2 regions of the Streptomyces sp. NBC_00316 genome follow, and region 2 is predicted to be linked to the other one. Evidence: riboswitches for the same ligand, from Rfam matches in the RefSeq annotation. Region 2 holds a riboswitch; the other holds the start of a gene.
The links. A riboswitch is a leader RNA that binds a small molecule or an ion and turns the genes downstream of it on or off. The one in region 2 is predicted to bind cyclic di-AMP.
Positions count from the first base shown of each region.

Region 1: another riboswitch for cyclic di-AMP. It lies ahead of OG878_RS23940 (transglycosylase family protein); the one in region 2 lies ahead of OG878_RS11155 (M23 family metallopeptidase).

Region 1 covers NZ_CP108023.1:5,362,011-5,369,114, forward strand. The annotation lists gene OG878_RS23925 (nucleoside triphosphate pyrophosphohydrolase) at 1-107, shown strand, start outside; gene OG878_RS23930 (cytochrome P450 family protein) at 117-1,502, shown strand; gene OG878_RS23935 (transglycosylase family protein) at 1,609-2,538, shown strand; cyclic di-AMP (ydaO/yuaA leader) riboswitch at 2,839-3,010, shown strand; gene OG878_RS23940 (transglycosylase family protein) at 3,012-3,722, shown strand; gene eno (phosphopyruvate hydratase) at 4,004-5,290, shown strand; gene OG878_RS23950 (FtsB family cell division protein) at 5,518-5,988, shown strand; gene OG878_RS23955 (DUF501 domain-containing protein) at 6,070-6,627, shown strand; gene OG878_RS23960 (Ppx/GppA phosphatase family protein) at 6,674-7,104, shown strand, end outside.
Region 2 covers NZ_CP108023.1:2,516,862-2,523,965, forward strand. The annotation lists gene OG878_RS11140 (bifunctional acetate--CoA ligase family protein/GNAT family N-acetyltransferase) at 1-1,236, opposite strand, end outside; gene OG878_RS11145 (HPr family phosphocarrier protein) at 1,434-1,715, shown strand; gene OG878_RS11150 (GntR family transcriptional regulator) at 1,924-2,640, opposite strand; gene OG878_RS11155 (M23 family metallopeptidase) at 2,908-3,723, opposite strand; cyclic di-AMP (ydaO/yuaA leader) riboswitch at 3,736-3,905, opposite strand; gene OG878_RS11160 (M16 family metallopeptidase) at 4,114-5,496, opposite strand; gene OG878_RS11165 (M16 family metallopeptidase) at 5,523-6,893, opposite strand.

The DNA.
Region 1 (7,104 bases), 2.8 Mb from region 2:
CCCTCGCCGTACGCGCGGAACGGGACGGCACCGACCCCGAGGCCGCCCTGCGCGCAGCGGGCCGTGCCTACCGGGACGCGATTCTTGCCGCGGAGGCCAACGGATAACGTCAGGGGGTGAACGACAGCCCCGCCGACAGCCCCGCAGACCGGCCCACCGGCAGCTCCGCAGACAGCCCCGCCGAGCGGTCTGCAGGCAACGCCGCCGGCTGCCCTGCCGATCGCCCCGCCGGCGCCCCTCCCGGTGCGCCCGAACTCTTCACCTGGGAGTTCGCCACCGATCCGTACCCGGCCTACGCCTGGCTGCGCGAGCACAGCCCGGTGCACCGCACCGCGCTGCCCAGCGGGGTCGAGGCGTGGCTCGTGACGCGGTACGCGGACGCCCGGCAGGCACTCGCCGACACCCGCCTCTCCAAGAACCCGGCGCACCACGCCGAGCCGGCGCATGCCAAGGGGAAGACCGGCATCCCGGGCGAGCGCAAGGCGGAGCTGATGACGCATCTGCTGAACATCGACCCGCCCGACCACACCCGGCTGCGCCGCCTGGTCTCGAAGGCGTTCACGCCCCGCCGCGTCGCGGAGTTCGCGCCGCGTGTGCAGGAGCTGACGGACCGCCTCATCGACAACTTCATCGAGGAGGGGAGCGCGGACCTCATTCATGACTTCGCGTTCCCGCTCCCGATCTACGCGATCTGCGATCTGCTCGGCGTGCCGCGCGAGGACCAGGACGACTTCCGGGACTGGGCGGGCATGATGATCCGCCACGGCGGCGGGCCGCGCGGCGGTGTGGCCCGGTCGGTCAAGAAGATGCGCGGCTATCTCGCCGAACTGATCCACCGCAAAAGGGAGAACCCCGGCGACGATCTGATCTCGGGGCTGATCCGGGCCAGCGACCACGGCGAGCACCTCACCGAGAACGAGGCCGCCGCCATGGCCTTCATCCTTCTCTTCGCGGGGTTCGAGACGACGGTCAACCTCATCGGCAACGGGGTGTACGCCCTGCTGCGCAACCCCGGGCAGCGGGAGCGGCTGCAGCGCTCGCTGGATGCCGGGGAGACGGGGCTGCTGGAGACCGGCATCGAGGAACTGCTGCGCTACGACGGCCCGGTGGAGCTGGCGACCTGGCGGTTCGCCACCGAACCGCTCAGGCTCGGCGGGCAGCGGATCGCGACGGGCGACCCCGTACTGGTGGTGCTCGCCGCCGCCGACCGGGACCCGGAAAGGTTCGCGGACCCCGACACGCTCGACCTCGCCCGGCGTGACAATCAGCACCTCGGCTACGGGCACGGCATCCACTACTGTCTGGGGGCGCCGCTCGCCCGGCTGGAGGGCCAGGCGGCCCTCGCCACGCTGTTGAGACGCCTGCCTGACCTGCGGCTTGCAGGGGAACCTACCGATTTGCGCTGGCGCGGTGGGCTCATCATGCGCGGACTGCGCACTCTTCCCGTGGAGTTCGAACCCGGACATCGCTGCGACGAAGGTGACTCGCTGTCAACTCCGTGACTTTCACGTGATCTGTGCTGCATCGACTTGTGACAAGCGTTCGACTGCGGATACGTTCACCGTTCGACGCACCCGTCACTTTGTCAGTCACACGGAAGGCACTCCCATGGGCTCCGCGAACGGCAGGCACCGTCGCCCTCGTCAGGCACCCGCCATCGTCGTCGCCGCAGGCGTGACCGGCTCGGCCATCGCCATCCCGCTGCTCGGCGCGGCCGGTGCACACGCGGCCGACGCCACGACCTGGGACCGGGTCGCCGAGTGCGAGAGCGGCGGCATGTGGAGTGCCGACCTCGGCAACGGCTTCTACGGCGGTCTCCAGTTCTCCCAGGACGCCTGGAAGTCGTACGGAGGTGAGGCGTACGCCCCGCGTGCCGACCTCGCCAGCCGCTCGCAGCAGATAGCGATCGCCGAGAAGGTCCTGGACGACAAGGGGCCGAAGGCGTGGCCCAGCTGTGCGGTGATCTCCGGCCTCACGGTGGACGGGGCGCTGCCGGGCGTCGACCCGGGCACCGTGCCGTCGGCCGAACCGACCGAGGGCGCGCAGGAGTCCGGCGGGGTGAGCGCGTCGGACGGTGCGAAGTCGTCCACCAAGGCGTCGGAGAGCGCCTCGAAGAAGTCGTCGGGCAAGGCATCGGACAAGAAGTCGAGCGAATCGACGTCCGATACATCTGATTCATCCGATTACTCCGAATCGACCGACTCCTCTGATTCCTCGGACTCTTTCGGCGGTGAGTCGAGCGGCAAGCACCGCGGCGCGCCGGCCTCCGAAGTGGGCCAGGACACAGGGGCGGGCAACGGCCGGGAGTCGGGCCGCCATGCTTCCCGCGGGGACAGCGAGGGGCGTGACGCAGGCGCCCCGGCGGCCGACGGCTCCTACGAGGTGCGGCCCGGCGACAACTTGTGGGCGATTGCTGATGCACATCACGTCCCCGGCGGGTGGCCCGCGCTCTATGAGGTGAACAAGGACGCCGTCGGCGCCGACCCGAACCTCATTCTCCCTGGCCAGAGCCTCGCTCTCGATGTGAAGGTGAACTGAGACCGGTCTGATCAACAGCTAAAAATGCCCCCAAAATAGGGGTAGTTCAGAGGCCTATGTCCGCTTATGCGTAAGTGAGACATGGGTCTCTTTGCGTCAACTGGCGTGTCGCATCTGCGGAGTCCGTCCGCATCGCCCCCGACCTGCGAAAACGATGACGAGCCGGATGCAAGTAAGGGTTGATTGTCCGGTATGTCCATCTTTGAATATGGGGGTTGCCTATGTTTACGGTCGGAACTGCTCGCACCGCGGGCCCCGTCGATCGTCACGCCGAATCCTGCCGTCGGTCGAAGGGAACAGACGCGTAAAGCGCCGTAGGCAGGAGCGGGGGACCCAGGTAAGCCGCCGGGGCCGATGGTCGAAAGACCGTCAGCATCGGCTCGGGGTGAAGTCGCACGCCAGGACGTGCGACCGGGCAACTCACTAGGCCCGAACCCGACAGCTCACCTCGTAGGCGTCGGTGAGGAGATTCCATGCTGCTGAACAGCAAGGGCAAGCACCGTCGCCCGTCCAAGGCCGTCCGTGTCGCCACGCTCGCGGGTGTTGCCGGTGCCGCCATCGCCGTTCCCCTGATGGGTGCGACCAACGCCTCCGCCGCGTCCGTCGCCACGTGGGACGCCGTCGCCCAGTGCGAGTCCGGTGGCAACTGGTCCATCAACACCGGCAACGGCTACTACGGCGGCCTGCAGTTCTCGCAGTCCAGCTGGGCCGCCGCCGGCGGTACGAAGTACGCCCCGCGGGCCGACCTGGCCACCAAGGCCCAGCAGATCGCCACCGCCGAGGTGCTCCTCGACATGCAGGGCCCGGGCGCCTGGTCCTGTGCGGGTGCGGGCAACCTCACCAACGACGGTGTCGACCCGGGTGTCGACACCGGCGCGACGCAGAGCACCCCGGCCGCGCAGTCGAAGCCGGCCGCGCCGAAGCCCGCCGAGCACACCGAAGCCCCCGCCGCCTCCCGCTCGGACCGCGGCACCGCGGCCAGGAAGACCGTCACCACGCCGGCCGGCGAGAAGGTCGCGAAGGGCGACGGTGAGTACACCGTCAAGTCCGGCGACTCGCTCAGCAAGATCGCCGCGGCGCACAAGGTCAAGGGCGGCTGGCAGCAGCTGTTCAAGCTCAACAAGAACATCGTCGAGGACGCCGACCTGATCTACCCGGGTCAGCAGCTCCACCTGACGAAGTAGTACGACCCTGCAGAAGAGGGCTCTCCTCTCCCTGAGCACCCCGACCCGGCGCGGATTCCCCCGTACGCGCCGGGCCGGGGTTTCTGCGCTCTCCGTTCACCTGTTGTAGTTACCGGCCAGTAGATTTCTTGATCTTTGTCCGCCTATGGGGGCCCTTGGGTCCTTTTTCGTCCCAGGAGTCGGGCGGTCGCCGAACGCAGTGGTCCGGGACGGTTAGGCTCTTGTCGCAAGGCCAAAGCGACCCTGCACAAACAGCGTCATATCCCAGAAGGAGATGCCTCGTGCCGTCCATCGACGTCGTCGTAGCCCGGGAAATCCTCGACTCCCGCGGAAACCCCACGGTCGAGGTCGAGGTCGGCCTCGACGACGGCAGCACGGGCCGTGCTGCCGTTCCGTCCGGCGCCTCCACCGGTGCGTTCGAGGCCATTGAGCTTCGCGACGGTGACCCCAACCGCTACCAGGGCAAGGGCGTCGAGAAGGCCGTCCTCGCCGTGATCGAGCAGATCGGCCCGGAGCTCGTCGGCTACGACGCGACCGAGCAGCGGCTGATCGACCAGGCCATGTTCGACCTGGACGCCACCGAGAACAAGGGCTCGCTCGGCGCCAACGCGATCCTCGGCGTCTCGCTGGCCGTCGCGCACGCCGCCTCCGAGGCATCGGACCTGCCGCTGTTCCGCTACCTCGGTGGCCCGAACGCGCACCTGCTGCCCGTCCCGATGATGAACATCCTCAACGGTGGGTCGCACGCCGACTCCAACGTGGACATCCAGGAGTTCATGATCGCCCCGATCGGTGCGGAGTCCTTCTCCGAGGCCCTGCGCTGGGGCGCCGAGGTCTACCACACGCTGAAGAAGGTCCTGAAGACCAAGGGTCTGTCGACCGGTCTCGGTGACGAGGGCGGCTTCGCGCCGAACCTGGAGTCGAACCGCGCCGCCCTGGACCTCATCGTCGAGGCGATCAAGGAGGCCGGTTACGTCCCGGGCCGCGACATCGCGCTCGCGCTCGACGTCGCCGCGTCCGAGTTCTACAAGGACGGCTCGTACGAGTTCGAGGGCAAGTCCCGTTCGGCCGCCGAGATGACCGAGTACTACGAGGAGCTCGTCTCCGCGTACCCGCTGGTCTCCATCGAGGACCCGCTGTACGAGGACGACTGGGCCGGCTGGAAGGTCATCACCGACAAGCTCGGCTCCAAGGTGCAGATCGTCGGCGACGACCTCTTCGTCACCAACCCGGAGCGTCTGGCCCGTGGCATCGAGGAGGGCTCCGCCAACGCCCTGCTCGTCAAGGTCAACCAGATCGGTTCGCTGACCGAGACCCTGGACGCCGTCGAACTGGCCCAGCGCAACGGCTTCAAGTGCATGATGTCCCACCGCTCCGGCGAGACCGAGGACGTCACCATCGCCGACCTCGCGGTCGCGGTGAACTGCGGTCAGATCAAGACCGGCGCCCCGGCCCGCTCGGACCGTGTCGCCAAGTACAACCAGCTGCTGCGCATCGAGGAGATCCTCGACGACGCGGCGGTGTACGCGGGCCGCTCCGCCTTCCCGCGGTTTCGCCCTGCGAACTGAACAGGCACAGCGCCCTGCGAACTGAACAGCACAGCGCCCCGCGAACTGAACAGGCACAGCGCCCTGCGAGCTGATGCAGTGCGGCGCTCCGTGCACTGATCGGCGCAGCAAGGGCTGATCGCAGGCCGCAGGCCCGTCACGGGTCAAAGGCCCCGGCCTCCGACCGTCCCCGCACTCGGTCCCGTACCGTGTGCGGGGACGGACGTGCGTAATGGGGAGGCGGAGACATGGCCGCGAAGGACCGGGACCGGTTCTCCACCGCGACCCGGCTGCGGCTGCTCGGAGAGCAGACCGCCGCCCGCGTCTACCGGTCCCAGAACCGTCGTCAGGCGCGTCGCTCCCGGCTCACCGGACGGGCCGCGTTCCTCGCGCTGGTCGTCTGTTCCCTGGTGGTGGCGCTCGCGTACCCGATGCGGCAGTACGTGTCGCAGCGCGACGAGATCGCCGACCAGGAGCGGCTGGCGCGGGAGGCGCAGACGCGCACCGAGGAGCTGCGCGACGAGAAGGCGCGCCTCCAGGACGACGCGTACATCCGGCGGCTGGCGCGGGAGCACCTGCACTACGTCCTTCCCGGGGAGACCGGTTACACGGTGGTCGACCCGGACGCGGCCAAGGAGCGCAGCGGGGGGCCGCAGGAGACCGACCGGCCGTGGCACTCGAACCTGTGGGACGGCGTGGACTCCGCCGACCGGAACTGACCTCTCCTCCGACCGCTCTTTCGCCCCTTTCATTCCGCTGCGGAACCGCAGCTCAGCATCTCGAGTAGAACCAAGGCAGGCATGGAAACGCCCCCTCCCCAGACCGAATCAACCGCGCCCACCGAGGCGGACATCGCCGCGTTCCAGCAGCAGCTCGGCCGCCCGCCGCGCGGGCTGCGCGCGATCGCGCACCGCTGCCCGTGCGGCAACCCGGACGTGGTCGAGACGCAGCCCCGGCTGGAGGACGGTACGCCGTTCCCGACGACGTACTACCTGACGTGCCCGCGCGCGGCCTCCGCGATCGGCACGCTGGAGGCGAACGGCGTCATGAAGGAGATGACGGAGCGTCTGGGCACCGACCCGGAGCTCGCGGCCGCGTACCGCAACGCGCACGAGGACTACATCGCCCGGCGCGATGCCATCGAGGTGCTGGAGGGCTTCCCGAGCGCGGGTGGCATGCCGGACCGGGTGAAGTGCCTGCATGTGCTGGTGGGGCATTCGCTGGCGGCGGGGCCAGGGGTCAATCCGCTGGGGGACGAGGCGATTGCGATGCTGCCGGAGTGGTGGCGCAAGGGCCCGTGCGTGACGCCGTGCGGACCCGCGGACGAGCCCGGCACGTCGAGCCCGTCCGGCGATTGAGGACCAGGGTCCGGGGCGGAGCCCCGGGCACACGACAGGAGAACCCATGACCCGCGTTGCCGCCATCGACTGCGGAACCAACTCCATCCGCCTGCTCGTCGCCGACGCCGACCCCGCCACGGGTGAGCTCATCGAGCTCGACCGCCGGATGGAGATCGTCCGGCTCGGGCAGGGGGTGGACCGCACCGGCCGGCTCGCTCCCGACGCGCTGGAGCGGACCTTCGCCGCCTGCCGCCAGTACGCGGCGGTCATCAAGGAGCACGGCGCCGAGAGGCTGCGCTTCGTCGCCACCTCCGCCTCCCGCGACGCGGAGAACAGGGACGAGTTCGTCCGTGGTGTGCTGGACATCCTCGGCGTGGAGCCCGAGGTGATCAGCGGTGACCAGGAGGCGCAGTTCTCCTTCGACGGCGCCACCAAGGAGCTGGAGGGCAGCGACCATCTCGCGAAGCCGTATCTGGTGGTCGACATCGGCGGCGG
Region 2 (7,104 bases):
CCAGTACTGCAGGAAGTCGTTGCCCGAGATGTCGGCGCGGTTGCCCGCAGAGATGAACGTGGACAGACCCGCGCCGCGCCGGTAGAGCCCGGAGAGCAGCGCGATGCCGATGGCACCGGACTGCGTGAACAGGCCGATGCGCCCGGACGCGGGTGGCTCGGGGGCGAGGGAGGCGTTCAGCCGCACGGCGTCGGAGTTGTTGATGAGGCCGAAGGCGTTCGGGCCGATGATGCGCATGCCGTACGAGCGGGCCTGGCGCACCAGTTCGCGCTGCCGTTCCCTGCCTTCTGCGCCCCACTCGGCGTATCCGGCGGAGAGGACGACGAGTCCCTGGACACCGTGCTCTCCGCAGTCGACGACGGCCTCCGGAACCCGTTCGGCAGGTACGGCGACGACCGCGAGGTCGACCGTTTCCCTGATCTCTCCGATGGAGCGGTGGGCGGGGACGCCGTCGATCGTGGTCTGGTCGGCGCCGAAGGCGCTGTTCACGGCGTACGTGCGACCGGTGAACCCGGCCGCGAGGAGGTTGCGCAGGACCGTGCGGCCCACCCCGCCCGGATTGCGGCCCGTGCCGATGACCGCGACGGAACCCGGCGCGATCAGCCGCTGCACCGACCGCGACTCCGCCCGCTGCTCACGGGCGCGCTGCACGGCCAGCGACTCCGCGGTCGGTTCGAGTTCGAGGGTGAGGTGGACGGAGCCGTCCTCGAAGCTGCGGTGCTGGGTGTAACCGGCGTCCCGGAACACCTTGATCATCTTGTTGTTGGCGGGCAGCACCTCGGCGGCGAAGCGCCGGATGCCGCGCTCGCGGGCCACCGCAGCGATGTGTTCCAGCAGCGCCGATGCCACGCCGCGGCCCTGGTGGGCGTCCTGGACGAGGAAGGCGACCTCGGCCTCGTCGGCAGGGGCGGAGGCGGGCCTGCCGGATGCGTCGATCCGGTCGTAGCGGACGGTCGCGATGAACTCGCCGCCGACCGTGACGGCCAGACCCACCCGGTCGACGTAGTCGTGATGGGTGAAGCGGTGCACGTCCTTGGCCGACAACCGCGGATAGGGGGCGAAGAACCTGTAGTACTTCGACTCGTCCGATACCTGCTCGTAGAAGCTGACCAGCCGCTCTGCATCGTCCGTGGTGATGGGCCTGATCCGGGCCGTGCCGCCGTCACGGAGCACCACGTCCGCTTCCCAGTGGTCGGGGTACGCGTGATGCGGACTCTGCTCCGGAGAGGGCTGCATGGGCAAAGACTACGGCTCGGTCACCGGTCGCGTACGGATCGGGGCCGGGGCAGTCTGAGAGGGCCGATCGGCCGTGCGGCACGGGCTTCGGCACCGGGTCGCGGGCCGGCCGCAACGGTCCGCTCGGGTCGGCCGGAGCAGCCCGCACCACATGAGAGACTGGTCTAGACAACCATTGATTCGTGAAGGGCAGAACCATGGCTGAGCGCCGCGTCAATGTCGGTTGGGCCGAGGGCCTGCACGCCCGCCCCGCTTCCATCTTCGTCCGTGCCGCCACGGCGTCCGGCTACCCGGTGACGATCTCCAAGACCGACGGCAGTCCGGTGAACGCCGCCTCCATGCTCGCGGTGCTCGGCCTGGGCGCGCAGGGCGGCGAGGAGATCGTGCTCGCGTCCGAGGCGGACGACGCGGAGGCCGCGCTCGACCGGCTGGCGAGGCTCGTCGCCGAGGGGCTCGACGAGCTCCCGGAGACCGTCTGATTCCGGACACTCCGGCCGGCTGCTTTTCTGCGGCGGAGCCGCGGCACCCCTGACGGGGGCCGCGGCTCTTTTGTTTTTGTTTTCCGCACCGTTTCTCCATGCCGATCCACCGGGGCCACCCCCAGCGTTTTCGCGAGGGATTCGTGCGGTATTCGGGCAGCCTGAAGAAAGCGCCGCAGAATTACATCTCTTGTATACGGCGCACGTGTTAATGACGGCCGCTCGCGGTGTTTACGACATGTTGCGAAGTCCTCACCCGGCCGGGAGCGGGCGGGACGGCCTCCCGGCCCGGCATGCGGTCCGCGCACCGCAACCGGTGGGCGGCCGTGGTCCGCTCGGCGTGCTGCGCGGCCAGCGCCCTGGCGCGTTCCGCGTCCCCACGGGCCACGGCGTCCACGATGGCTCCGTGCTCGGCCCAGGAATCGGCGGGGCGGGCCGGCTGCTCGACCGCGTACATCCAGGCGATCTTGTGCCGTAGCTGGGTGAGCAGCGCGATGAGACCGGGGCTGCGGGAGGCCTGCGCGAGCGTCTCGTGGAACCAGCCGCCCAGCGACCGCAGATCCTCCCCCTCGCCCCGCCGGGCCCGCTCCTGGCCGAGCCTGACCAGGCCACGGAGGACTTTGAGGTGCGCCTCGGTGCGGCGCTGCGCGGCGCGGGCCGCACCCAGCGGCTCCAGCAGCATCCGGACCTCCAGCAGGTCGGCGGCCTCCTGCGCGGTGGGCTCGGCGACACAGGCACCGGCATGCCGGCGGGTGACCACGAAGCCCTCGGACTCCAGGGTCCGCAGCGCTTCCCGCACCGGGACACGGGAGACCCCGTAACGGCGTGCGAGGAGCTCCTCGGTGAGTCTGCTGCCGCGTTCGAAGACACCCGAGACGATGTCGTCACGGATCGCCGTGCATACCGAATGCGCCGGAATGCGCATGTCCGAACCTCCGCCTTAATCCCCGCGAAACGCGGCCGGCCGACGCCTGTTCTGTGACTCTATTGCAATGCGGCTGCATTTCCGATGCCGGGTCGAAATCCATGAATATCTTTTTGTTCGGACTCCGTTCGACAAGCCCGCCCCGGCTCGTTCGACGAGCCTGCCCGGGCTCGTTCGGCAGGTCCGTCCCGCGAGGAGGACGGCGGGATACGCCGAAGGCCCCGGCGGGAAGCCGGGGCCTTCGGGACAGTGCGGACGTGTCGTCGGTCAGACGTTGACGCCGTGGGCGCGCAGGTACGCGACGGGGTCCATGTCGGAGCCGTACGACGGCGTGGTCCGGGCCTCGAAGTGAAGGTGCGGTCCGGTGGAGTTGCCGGTCGAGCCGGAGAAGCCGATCCGCTGGCCCGCACCGACGCTCTGGCCGACCGAGACGCCGATCGAGGAGAGGTGGCCGTACTGGGTGTACGTGCCGTCCGTCATCCGGAGCACGATGTTGTTGCCGTACGCGCCACCCCAGCCGGCCTCGACGACCGTGCCGGCGCCGACGGCGACGACGGAGCTGCCGGAGGCGGCGTGGAAGTCGATGCCCGAGTGACGGCCGGAGGACCAGAGGGAACCGCTGGACTTGTAGCCGGTGGTGACGTATGAACCGGCGACCGGGAGCTGGAAGGCGCCGAGACGGGTGCGCTCGGCAGAACGGGCGGCGCGGGCCTTCGCCTCGCGGGCCGCCTTGACACGGGCGTCGGCCTTGGCCTTGGCCTTGGCCACTGCTTCGGCCTTGACCTTGGCCGCGGCCTTGGCCTTCGCGGCTTCGGCCTTCGCCTTGGCGGCGGCATCGGCCAGGTGCTGCTGCACGTCGGCCTGGGCGGCCACCTGGTCGGCGAGGGCGCCTTCGATGGCGATGATCTGGTTCAGACCGGTCTCGCTGACGGAGGGGACCTTGGCCTCGGCGGCGAGGGCCGGGGAAGCCAGGCCACCGATGACGCCGGTGGTGGCCAGAGCCGCGACGCCGGCGACCTGCGCGCTCCTGCGCGTCAGGCGGCTCGGGGCACGATGCTTCCCGGTGGGGCGGGTGAACGCCATGAAGGGTTGATCCTTTCCTTCCTTCTCGCCTACCGGGTTAGCTGACGGGTTCGGAGCAGGAAGGTCTCCTACGGAGGTCCCGGCCCCACAAGAGGGCCGCAGGCATCCGATTCACCCCAGGGACTGCGTGGGTCCCCGGCTCCCCAGGCTCGCGCCTGACGGGGACTCGGCGATCGCTGCCCGGCGCCGCGGATGCAGCATTCGAGTGACGGACAGCTGAGCCGACGCTAAGCGGGGGCACTTTCATTCACCAAACGGACAGGCCGTTTTGTAGCGCACACCACAGGACATACAGACTCTCGACCTGATAAATCAGACAAAAGGGAAGACCCCGGCGAGAAGTGACTCGCCGGGGTCCGCATTCGTCCCGGTACAGGAGCGTTCGGCTGATCAGCCGGTGACGACCGACACCTCTCCGATACCCAGCGCCCGGACCGGCTCCTCGATCTGCGAGGCGTCGCCGACGAGGATCGTGACCAGCCGGTCCACCGGGAAGGCGCTGACCACCGCCGCGGTCGCCTCGACCGTTCCCGTCTCCGCGAGGCGCGCGTACAGCTGCGCCTGGTAGTCGTCCGGCAGGTGCTGCTCGAGCTGGTCGGCGAGCGTGCCCGCCACGGAGGCCGCCGTCTCGAACTTCAGCGGGGCGACACCCACGAGGTTCTGCACCGCCGTCTCGCGCTCGGCGTCGGTCAGGCCCTCGGCCGCCAGCGTCCGCAGGACCGTCCACAGGTCGTCCAGCGCCGGTCCGGTGGACTCCGTGTCCACCGAACCGCTGATGGCGAGCATCGCGGCGCCCGTCGCCCCGGAGGCGGAGCCGGGCGCCGACGACCGCAGGACCTGCGCGAAAGCCCGCACGCCGTAGGTGTAGCCCTTCTCCTCGCGCAGCACCCGGTCCAGCCGGGAGGTGAGCGTGCCGCCCAGGCAGTACGTGCCGAGGACCTGGGCCGGCCAGACGCTGTCGTGCCGGTCGGCGCCGATCCGGCCGATCAGCAGCTGCGTCTGCACGGCGCCCGGACGGTCGACGATGACCACCCGGCCGGTGTCGTCGGCGGTGATCGGCGGGGCGGGGCGGGGCTCCGCGGTGTTTCCGGCCCAGTCGCCCACGGTGTCGGCGAGCAGCGCGTCCAGGTCGATGCCGGTGAGGTCACCGACGACCACGACGGTCGCGGTGGACGGCCGGACATGGGCCTCGAAGAAGGCGCGGACGGCCGCGGAGTCGATCCGCTCCACCGTCTCCTCGGTGCCCTGGCGGGGGCGCGACATGCGGGCCGTGGCCGGGAAGAGCTCCTTGGAGAGCTGCTTGGCGGCGCGGCGGGCCGGGTTGGCCTGCTCGTGCGGGATCTCGTCGAGCCGGTTGTTCACCAGCCGCTCGATCTCGCTGTCGGCGAACGCGGGTGCCCGCAGTGCCTCGGCCACCAGGCCGAGTGCCTTGGCCAGCCGGGAGGCCGGGACCTCCAGGGACACCCGGACTCCGGGGTGGTCGGCGTGCGCGTCGAGCGTGGCGCCGCAGCGCTCCAGCTCGGCTGCGAACTCCTCCGCGGAGTGCTTGTCGGTCCCCTCTGACAGGGCCCGCGCCATGATCGTGGCAACGCCGTCGAGGCCTTCGGGCTCGGCGTCCAGCGGGGCGTCGAGGAAGATTTCGACCGCGACGACCTGCTGGCCGGGGCGGTGGCAGCGCAGCACCGTGAGCCCGTTGGGCAGGGCCCCTCGCTCGGGAGCGGGGAAGGCCCAGGGCCTGGCCGTGCCGGGGGTCGGCTGCGGGTGATACTCCATCGATACTCCAGTCGCGGCAGCGTCGGTCACTTGTCCGCCCCTTCGTGCGCGTCGGTGTCGGCGTCCGTCTCGTCTGCGACCGCCGCGCCGCTGGGCTCGACCGGCTCGTAGACGAGCACCGCCCGGTTGTCGGGCCGCAGCTGGGCCCGGGCAGCCGCCCGGACCTCTTCCGCGGTGACGTCCAGCACCCGCTGGACGGCGGTCAGGGCGAGCTGCGGGTCGCCGAACAGCACGGCGTACCGGCACAGTTCGTCGGCGCGGCCCGCGACCGTGCCGAGCCGGTCCAGCCACTCGCGCTCCAACTGCGCCTGGGCGCGCTCCATTTCCTCGGGCGTCGGGCCGTCGGCCGCGAACCGGGCCAGTTCCTCGTCGACCGCGGTCTCGATCTGCGCCACCTCGACCCCACCGGACGTCTTCACGTCCAGCCAGCCGAGCGAGGGCGCACCGGCGAGCCGCAGCAGCCCGAATCCGGCCGCCACGGCCGTCCGGTCGCGGCGGACCAGGCGGTTGTGCAGCCGGGAGGACTCGCCGCCACCCAGGACCGTCAGCGCCAGGTCTGCGGCGTCGCACTCCCGGGTACCGTCGTGCGGCAGCCGGTACGCAGCCATCAGCGCCCGCGCCGGAACCTCCTCACGGACCTCTTCGCGCAGCTGCTCGCCGATGATCTCGGGGAGCGTCCCGTCGCGCGGCGGCTGCTTGCCGTCGTGGGACGGGATGGAGCCGAAGTACTTCTCGATCCAGGCGAGCGTCTGCTCCGGGTCGATGTCGCCGACGACGGACAGAACCGCGTTGTTGGGCGCGTAGTACGTACGGAAGAAGGTCCGCGCGTCCTCGAGCGTCGCAGCGTCCAGGTCGGCCATCGAGCCGATCGGCGTGTGGTGGTACGGGTGGCCCTCTGGGTAGGCGAGGGCGGTCAGCTTCTCGAACGCCGTGCCGTACGGGACGTTGTCGTAGCGCTGGCGGCGCTCGTTCTTGACGACGTCCCGCTGGTTCTCCATGGACTCCTCGTCGAGCGCGGCGAGCAGTGAGCCCATCCGGTCGGCCTCGAGCCACAGGGCGAGCTCCAGCTGGTGCGTGGGCATCGTCTCGAAGTAGTTGGTCCGTTCGAAGCTCGTGGTGCCGTTGAGGGAGCCGCCGGCCCCCTGCACCAGCTCGAAGTGTCCGTTCCCCTTGACCTGTCCGGAGCCCTGGAACATCAGGTGCTCGAAGAGGTGAGCCAGACCCGTGCGCCCCTTGACCTCGTGGCGCGAACCGACGTCGTACCAGAGGCACACCGCGGCGACCGGGGTCAGATGGTCCTCGGAGAGCACCACGCGCAGGCCGTTGGCCAGACGGTGCTCGGTTGCTGTCAAGCCGCCGGAGCCGGCCTGGGCTGTGGCCGTGTGACCCATGGGCATGTACGTCCCTTCGATCGCGATACTAAATTTCCTGCGAGACCTGCCACTGTAAGCAAGCGGACGGACACCTGGCGAAGTTCCCGTGCCGCGGAAGTTCGCGTGAAAGAGCGCCGGACAGCCCCTTGGGACGGGTCGAGGTCGGCGTTGTCAGTGCCGCGGTCCACAATGGTCCGCGTCAGAACCAGAGGTTGCCCGAACAGATCTGTGAAGG